2 regions of the Desulfosporosinus sp. Sb-LF genome follow, and region 2 is predicted to be linked to the other one. Evidence: riboswitches for the same ligand, from Rfam matches in the RefSeq annotation. Region 2 holds a riboswitch; the other holds the start of a gene.
The links. A riboswitch is a leader RNA that binds a small molecule or an ion and turns the genes downstream of it on or off. The one in region 2 is predicted to bind cyclic di-GMP.
Positions count from the first base shown of each region.

Region 1: linked by a shared signal. The riboswitch ahead of E4K68_RS19705 (diguanylate cyclase) and the one ahead of E4K68_RS02120 (HD-GYP domain-containing protein) in region 2 are both predicted to bind cyclic di-GMP.

Region 1 is NZ_SPQR01000025.1:275-4,492, reverse strand. Features, by position in the region: gene E4K68_RS19720 (manganese catalase family protein) at 1-217, opposite strand, end outside; gene E4K68_RS19710 (hypothetical protein) at 536-1,000, shown strand; cyclic di-GMP riboswitch class II at 1,453-1,536, shown strand; gene E4K68_RS19705 (diguanylate cyclase) at 1,620-2,603, shown strand; gene E4K68_RS19700 (IS3 family transposase) at 2,781-3,074, shown strand; partial or broken gene E4K68_RS19695 (hypothetical protein) at 3,677-4,218, shown strand, end outside.
Region 2 is NZ_SPQR01000001.1:429,229-433,446, reverse strand. Features, by position in the region: gene E4K68_RS02135 (GNAT family N-acetyltransferase) at 1-264, opposite strand, end outside; partial or broken gene E4K68_RS02130 (transposase) at 314-529, opposite strand; gene E4K68_RS20240 (hypothetical protein) at 855-1,031, opposite strand; gene E4K68_RS20235 (hypothetical protein) at 1,248-1,418, shown strand; cyclic di-GMP riboswitch class I at 1,946-2,030, shown strand; gene E4K68_RS02120 (HD-GYP domain-containing protein) at 2,224-3,318, shown strand; gene E4K68_RS02115 (hypothetical protein) at 3,679-4,131, shown strand.

The sequences.
Region 1 (4,218 bases), on a different contig from region 2:
TTTCTAGTAACTCACCAAGTTCCTTATCAATTTGTTTAAATGAGAAATAATGATAAAGGTATTGGCTAATGGCAGTAAACTCACTGACTACACCCGCATAGTCATCCATTAATATTTCAGCATAATTGAGATTAGGGCCAAGAACTTTCACCTCAGGGTAGGGAGAAGGGTCAGAGTATCTACCTTTTTTATGCCTTTCATAATTGATCTCACTCATCACATTAACCTCCAAAAAAGAATTCTTTTTGCTATATATTCTGCAGGGATTGAAAAATGTCTAAATTAGGAGCCGAAATATTTAGCAATGAAATTATCCGTTGGATTGGCGTAGCGTTGTGTTCGCTGGACTGATATTATTCAAGTATAAACCTGATAGAACGATTGCTACGCCGATTACAATTCTAACAATTTGTCCGGTTTTACCAACATTACAGTTCATTTTTGATCACGTCATAGATATTTTTGTCCGAATTTGCAAATGTAACGCAAAGGAAATTGTTTAAGGGGGTGTTATATGAAGTGCACTTTTCGTTATATGATTGTATTCCTTGGGTTAATGAGTGTAATTTTACTTATTGCAGGTTGTTATAAAGGACAAGAAATAAAACAGTTTTCGGAAGTTGGGAATGCGTTAGCGAAAAATATTAATCAACTTAGCAAAGAGCCGGGAATCACGATAACTGGGTTTGCTAGCAATCCCGATAAAAAAATATTTTATATCGGGATCGGCATTGATCATACGAGAATAACAAATCATAACTTGAAAGATGTATTAGAATCATATTTGAACAATGCAGCTTCTTTTACTTCCCAGCATGACTCCCAAAAAATGCTGGAGCCATATACTTTACAAATTGAAGAAATTGATAATGACAAGAACGTTACCTCGATAATAGCAGAAAAACCGTCTGGTTCCACCGAGATTATTTGGAAGAAAGAACATACCGTAACGATAATAGGTGAAACAGACATGGCCCGGCTTTATTACACAGACTCATAGAAGTTTGGGTGTGGAAGTGTTAAGGATAGACTAAGGCCTTTACGGCCCTCGATTCGTGTAAAGTACCATCAAAACGATGATTTCATCGCCCCCACCTAAATTTTTAGGTCGGGGCGATTTGAATTGACGCTTACCAATGAAGTAACATCAACGCACGTCGAGACCGTGGTAAGCATGAAAACACTCACGGATTGAAATTCGCTTGTTGCAAGGGTTTCAGAGGTAGGGTCTGCATAGATTTTCCGAAATTAGCCATGAGGTCAGTCCGTGGAATACGTTAGAATGGTTCATATTTAACATTTTTGAGGTAAGCTCGCACATAGAAATATTTTCGTCATGTAAGAAAAATATAAAGTCATAAAACAAAACATATTACTACAATTTACACATTTCGGTTGTGTTACACTAATGTATGGAAAGAGAGCGTTGAGACAAAATGAACAATCGCATAAGGAAAACAAGGAAATTTTGAAGCATGTATTTTATTTGGGCGCTTGATACATGTGGAATAAGTAGCGCAACCGGCCTAGTTTATAAATTCAATTTATAAACTAGGCATTTTAATGCAGTTTCGAAGGGCAAAGAGTATATCCATTCAATTCTCTAGTGAGGTGGTCTTATGTCGATCCTAATCGTAGACGACTCTTTACACAGTCAACGCATGAATCAAGCGCTCCTTGAATCTGGTGGCTATACGGACATTTTAGTTGCCCAATCTGCTACAGAAGCCTATCAATTCCTTGATCAATTGTCCGTAGACGGAAAAGTAACCATTGATTTGATTCTAATGGATATCATTATGCCCGATGTTGATGGGATCGAGGCTTGTCGTATGATCAAGCAGAACGAAGATACTTTTGATATCCCAATAATTATGGTAACATCGAAAACGGAAAAAGAAGAACTTCAATTGGCTTTCTCTGTTGGCGCCATGGATTATATTACGAAACCATTGGACAATATCGAATTGTTAGCTCGCGTGCGCTCAGCTATAAAACTAAAGAAAGAAACAGACTGCCGTAAAGCAAGGGAATTGAGTTTATTAGAGGTTACTCGTCAACTGGAAACGGTCAACAAGACTTTGCAGCTGCTTTCCTCAATAGATGGGTTAACGGGAGTTGCTAACCGTCGTCATTTTGACGAAGAGTTGGCCGACGAACTCAGTCGGGCCAAACGAGAAAAGACTCCATTGTCGTTGCTATTGCTCGACATTGATTTTTTCAAACTCTACAATGATACTTATGGCCACTTTCAAGGGGACGATTGCCTACGTATGGTAGCTTTAACAGCTCAGAACGCTATTAAGAGACCGGGCGATTCTCTTGCTCGCTATGGCGGCGAAGAATTTTCTGTTATATTACCTAATACCAACTCGGCGGGTGCTTTTGCAGTAGCTGAACAGATCCGAGTGGCCATTGAGAATTTACAGATTCCTCATGTTACTTCCAAGTGCAAAAATTTAGTTACTGTTAGTTTAGGAGTAGGTAGCTTCAAGCCTGGGGATGATATTCTTCCAGCTGACCTAATTAAGTGGGCTGATCATGCCTTATATCAGTCTAAAAAAACAGGACGCAATAGAGTTTCAACATTCGGACTATTATAGAACTACAAGGTTTCTTGGCTATGATAAAAATGAGGATGGCGAACTCTGAGACGATAAACAGCAGGGATTCGCTGCTAGAAGAGTTTGACGAAGAAATATTTAATGCGTTGGTTGAGAAGTGACATAATCACCCCCAGACAGGACAGTGAAATAAAACTGTTCAGTCTGGGGGTAATTATGTCACAACAGAGAAAAATTCCAGTAGATGAGATGGTACGAATAGTAGAATTGTATCTCTCGAAGAAAATAGGATATAAGTCAGCATATCAGGAAGCAGGCGTATCTGAAGAGACATTCAGGAAGTGGCTCTTCAGATACAAAACAGACGGACCAACAGGATTTCTACCGAAGGAACACAACAAAAGATATATAAATGAGACCAAGCTCAAACGCGAGAGGTATTACGGGTACAAATTCACCAGCCGGGAGAATCTTGTTCAAGCCATTTCTGATTACATCTTCTATGTATAATTATCGGCGTTTACAGCGCCGCTTGTATATTATGACGCCGATGGAGTTCCATAAGCAGTACGTAAAGGCCGCATAAAGAATTGCTACCCGCTTTTTAGACGGGTAGCAATTCAGCAAACTTCGTTCTATTTTTTCATTGTCCTCTTGACGGGGTGCACAGCAAAGATAGAAATTCTCACACCAACGCATTTGTTTTTTAGTTAGAGAGTGGGATGAGGGTGGAGGAAATAATGGAGTAAAGTTATACAAGCAAGTTTGACGATGAATTATTTCGTCGAAAAGGTAACAGTACAATCCACGGCTGAAGTAGCGTGTGTTAAGGTAGGGGTTGCGGTTAGGTGAGATGGGAAGTCTAAAATATAGTTTGTTTGCTCTTAATGCCAAAATGGACAATCCTAAGAGCGTGCAGGAACTCCTTGATAATAAGAAAGAAATAGGTAGCAAGCATATTTGAAGTCAACGACAATTGAAGATATGAAATAATCTAGCGAGATTCAGCAAACTTTCAGCCGAGCCTCAGCTATGGTTCAGATAGTTATTGCATAATGATATTGTTCTTGCAAATACATATTGCAAAACTATAAATGAAAGAGGTTAATATCATGAGAAAAACAAAAACAATTGCAATCGCTACTTCTATATTAACACTTATATCGGCATCTGCTGTATTCGCAGCTACGACAAGCAACACTACAGTATCAGTTCCAAAGTTTTCTCAAACAAGGTCAGGCGGAATTGACGGCAGTTTTCAAAATCGTCTAGATAGTCTTTTAAAAGCAGGAACTATCACTCAAGTCCAAGAAGACGCTGTTCAAGCGGCTCTCAAAACCACAATGACAATTACTAAAGGTGAAGCTCACAACGGACCTCAAGGCGGATTACAAGCACTCGTCACAGCAGGGACCATTACTCAAACTCAAGCAGATGCAATTACAGCTGCTATGACAACCGCAGTTAAGGGGCCAGACGGAGTTAAAACGGCTTTAGATGCTCTTGTTAAAGCAGGTACAATTACCCAAGTTCAAGCAGATGCTGTTACTCCTCATAAGGGTGACATGAACAGGGGCGACGCTAAAGGACCTCAAGCCGGATTAAAAGAACTTGTAACAGCAGGGACCATCACTCAAACTCAAGCAGATGCAAT
Region 2 (4,218 bases):
TGTATCAGTTTCATAATCTAAGTGGATTCTGGAACGTCCAATTTTTTCCTGGTCATATTTTGAAATTACTGCCATTTCAAAACTCACTTGTGGTTTTTCTTTCCAATCACATACAACTTTATTTAAATGCTTTTGGGCTTTCTCTACATTCATGACATCATTGGGCATATATCTCATTATTTCTTCATTAGAATAAAGACTCATAATAATACCCAAGTCGTTTTCATAAAATGGTCGCATTGTTAATCTTTCTGTTTCAATCATTAATTACACCTTTCAAATTTCGATTTATCAGTTTAATAAAATATTGCTTGAGAGCATCGACCCAAAGTACCGGATAGACTTTATCCAGCCTTCGGGTACGAAAGGCTTCAACCTGTTCGTTCAGTTCTTTGGCTATGATCGATACTTGACTTCGCGACATGGATTCAATGCCTAAAGACTTGGTGAGTTTCTCGATTTTCCGGGTGGATACGCCATTTACATAGGCTTCTTGAATAACGTTCAATAAGGCCAGTTCAGAGCGTTTGTCAGCTTCTGGCTATTCTCATTAATTCAGACCGATGTTCTTGTGCCATCCGGCCAAGCATTCCTAAACTATCCGGACACCGTTCCTACGGTATCCGGCCGGCGTTCTTATCTCATCCGGCCAATGGCCGGCACCTCATTGCATGGAGTTTAACATAGATTATACGGTTACGCTATCACCTCCTTCATTTTGTGGATGGTTAGGTCTCAAACTTGGACCTTTTAACTCAATTCGGTGGGCACTGTTAACCGTTTGACTTTCCCCATCTTTCACTTCTCAATCTTATGGACTGTTCTAACAGTCACACAAAAGAAAGAGAGGTATGCTAAATGAGCCGCCATAAAACAACCAATTGTACCAGCCTAAATCCAACATCAAGGCCAACAACCCAGTGTGGTCCATTGCCAGGAACAATACTCCGGATATTTATTCCACCTGGCGCAGTTATAAATCTGTTAAACCTTATTGAGGTGGCTTCTCCTAGCGGGGTCTGCTTAATCATTCTTTGCCTTTTCTAGGTGGAGGATCAAGCAGCAGCGCAATTGATGCGCAGTCAATCATTAACGCTGTTCAAGCTCTCATTTTTACATTTTCCATAGAAACAATTTGGCTTGTGGTTTATGAATTAGCTCTTCTCTCATTACTTTAAAATCTCAAACATAATCCCCTCAATTCCGGAAATACTGTTTTAGGGTAAATATTTAAGGAGGCGTTCTTTTTGAGCCATAAAGATGAAGCTACTAGAGAAGATTTGGCCAGTGAATTAGAAGAACTTAAAGATAAATATTCCAAGTTGGAACAGGCTTATAATGTGTTATTAAACCAGAACACCCAAGATCAATCATTTGGATTATTGCACACACAAAGACAACAAAATCAAATAACCTAAGTACAAAACATGATAATCCGTTTCACTAAACAAAAGGGAGAGCTGGTAGCTCTCCCTTTTACATTCTTCATAAAAACCATTTACGGGTGCTCAAACTCAGATTGACATAAAGATGAGGTCAAACTATATATTTCCATATTGCTCCACATAACTCAGCTTGTGCATATCATGTACTATCTCAAGCAAAGGAGGAAATGCAAATGGCATCCGGTGATGTAGATGATTGTTGCAGACCAAGACACCATTTTACTGAAGGAATCGCAAAACGCAAATATCCCTCCCCCCACAATTTGAGCTATGGCCTTTTTTACTAAAAAGAATCTCATCACTTGGGTTGTAGGAGAAAGAATAAACTAGTAAAACGTCGTTTCTAATCATAATGATTAATTAAATGTCATAATAAAGTAAATATACACTATAATGAAATTAGTTTGTTGTACTTCAGCATATTATGTATTATACTACGTTTCAGTGATGCTTAGGTCCTACTAAAGTAGACTTGGATGGTCCTTAGGTAATTTAATATTCTGCGATAAGGGCAAACTCAGTGAGAACTGAGGACGCAAAGCCACGGGTCTTACCTTAAGTGTTTAAGATAGCCGGGTTACCGAACGAACAAAATTCTGTCGCCGATCATTGATTTAAGGCGTCATTTTTGTTTTATAAGGGGGGAGGAAATTTCTATAAATTTTTAACCTTATATCTGTAACTAATAATGAATGGTCGCATAAAGAGACTTGCCTTATAAATCAAATATATTTTAAAACATAAGTATAGGGGTAGCAACGGGAGGAGGGTAAGACCAATGTATTGGTCGTTGGAACGCATACAAGCAAATTTCGAAACTGGCTTGACGACGAGTGTTGATCTTTTTGATAAAATTGGAGTTCTATTATTGCATAAGGGGCAGCTGGTTACAAAAGGAATACGAGATCTCCTGCAAAAACGAGAAGTTTATGTTTGGAAAGGACCGGAAAACAGCTATCAAGCTGAGAAGGTAAAATCCTTTTCAAAGGATGTGTACATAAAATTAGTAGGTTCTTTATGGGATATTTACCATAAAGCAAAGCTTATTCAACCTGAGCAGATTAAAAGTACGGTGCCACTCGTAGAAACTATTATAAATGAACTAAAACCCATAAATGTCTATTTGAATCTTAATACAGTTCGATTAGACGTAGAGACGTTTAAACATCATGATTATGGAACGTTCGTGCATAGCCTGAACGTCGCTATATTAGCAACACTGACAGGTATGCGTTTGGGATATATAGATAGGAGACTTAAGTATTTGACATTGGGGGCATTGCTTCATGACATTGGAAAGCTTAAGGTGCCAAAGGAAATCTTAAATAAACCAGGTAGTTTAACGGGTAGAGAGTTTGAGGTTATGAAACTACACCCCCTGTTTGGGATGGAAATGCTGAAATATACCCGTTTATTACCAGGAGTGCTAGCAACTATTGAAAAACATCATGAACGTTGGAATGGGACGGGATATCCAAATGGATCAAGAGGAAATAACATTCATCTCGATGCTCAAATTGTAGCAGTTAGCGACGTTTATGAAGCATTAACTGCCGATAGACCATATCGCAAAGGTCTACCGCCCTACCATGCTCTCGAAATGATTCTTGCTTGGTCAGGAAAGGACTTTAACCCGCTAGTGGTACAAGCTTTTCGAGAATCCCTCATTTTGTATCCCGAAAATGCAATCGTTACTCTCAATACCCGAGAAATGGGAGTGATCGCGGCGGTACCCTTGAAAATGCCAACTCGACCTCTTATTCGTCTTTTAATTGATAACAATGGTAGACTTCTCAATAAGGAGATATACGTAGATTTAATGCAGGATTTAACTCGGTTCATAGATCGTGTGGAATTCAAAGAAGTAGGCTGAAAAGAGATGTAGGCATTCATACTGACTAATTAGCCAAAAAATGATGATCATGATATCCAAAGGCCTCCAGCGAAATCTGGAGGCCTTAACTATTTCTCACATCTTCCACAGATACCACTTACACGTACTAATTCCCAACTATGATCCTCTCCCGAAATTTACCTTTTTTTAAACTTTGCGTCCTATAACGAAGGATATGGAAAGCACCCAGTATTGAATCTCTCATTTTCTGTAATACTAACTAAATGTGTTGCCTTGCTATGGATGGCCAAGGCCAAGTGTCCTTATAGCCAGAGATCGCGAGAAAGTCCCACTAAGGAAGAAATTATCGGGCGAATTTAAAGAGAGGATGATTATTAGATGAAGGATAGGACATTATATGGTTTTTTTGCAGGAATTATTGCGGGTATATTGGAGGGAATAGGAAATTTAATATCATATTACTCTAATTTTGCTCAAAGACGTTTACTAGACGAGATGGCTATAATTCTATTTGGTAACAAACCCATAGATAGTTTACAAACCATTACTGCTTTGACAGCACGTACTATTTTTTCTGGCCTTTTAGGTATTCTGTTTGCTCACCTCATGAAATATTTAAATGACGAACATTATTTGTTTAAGGGATGGGTCTACGGGATTAGTCTTATGGGAGTTATTTATAGTATAACAAGTATATTTAAAATGCCAGAATTAGCTTATACACACACTTATACCATCGTTTCTAACTTTCTAGGCGCCTCAATATTTGGATTAGCATTGGCAGAATCTTTGAAACGCTTACTTCTAGTAAGGGATGTGACTAAAGAGTAAAGTCTAGAAAAGAAACATGTTTCGTAAGTTCCTTTAAACTGAGTCCGATATGCACACTGTACTGAACCGCTGCGCGGTGGCTTTTTA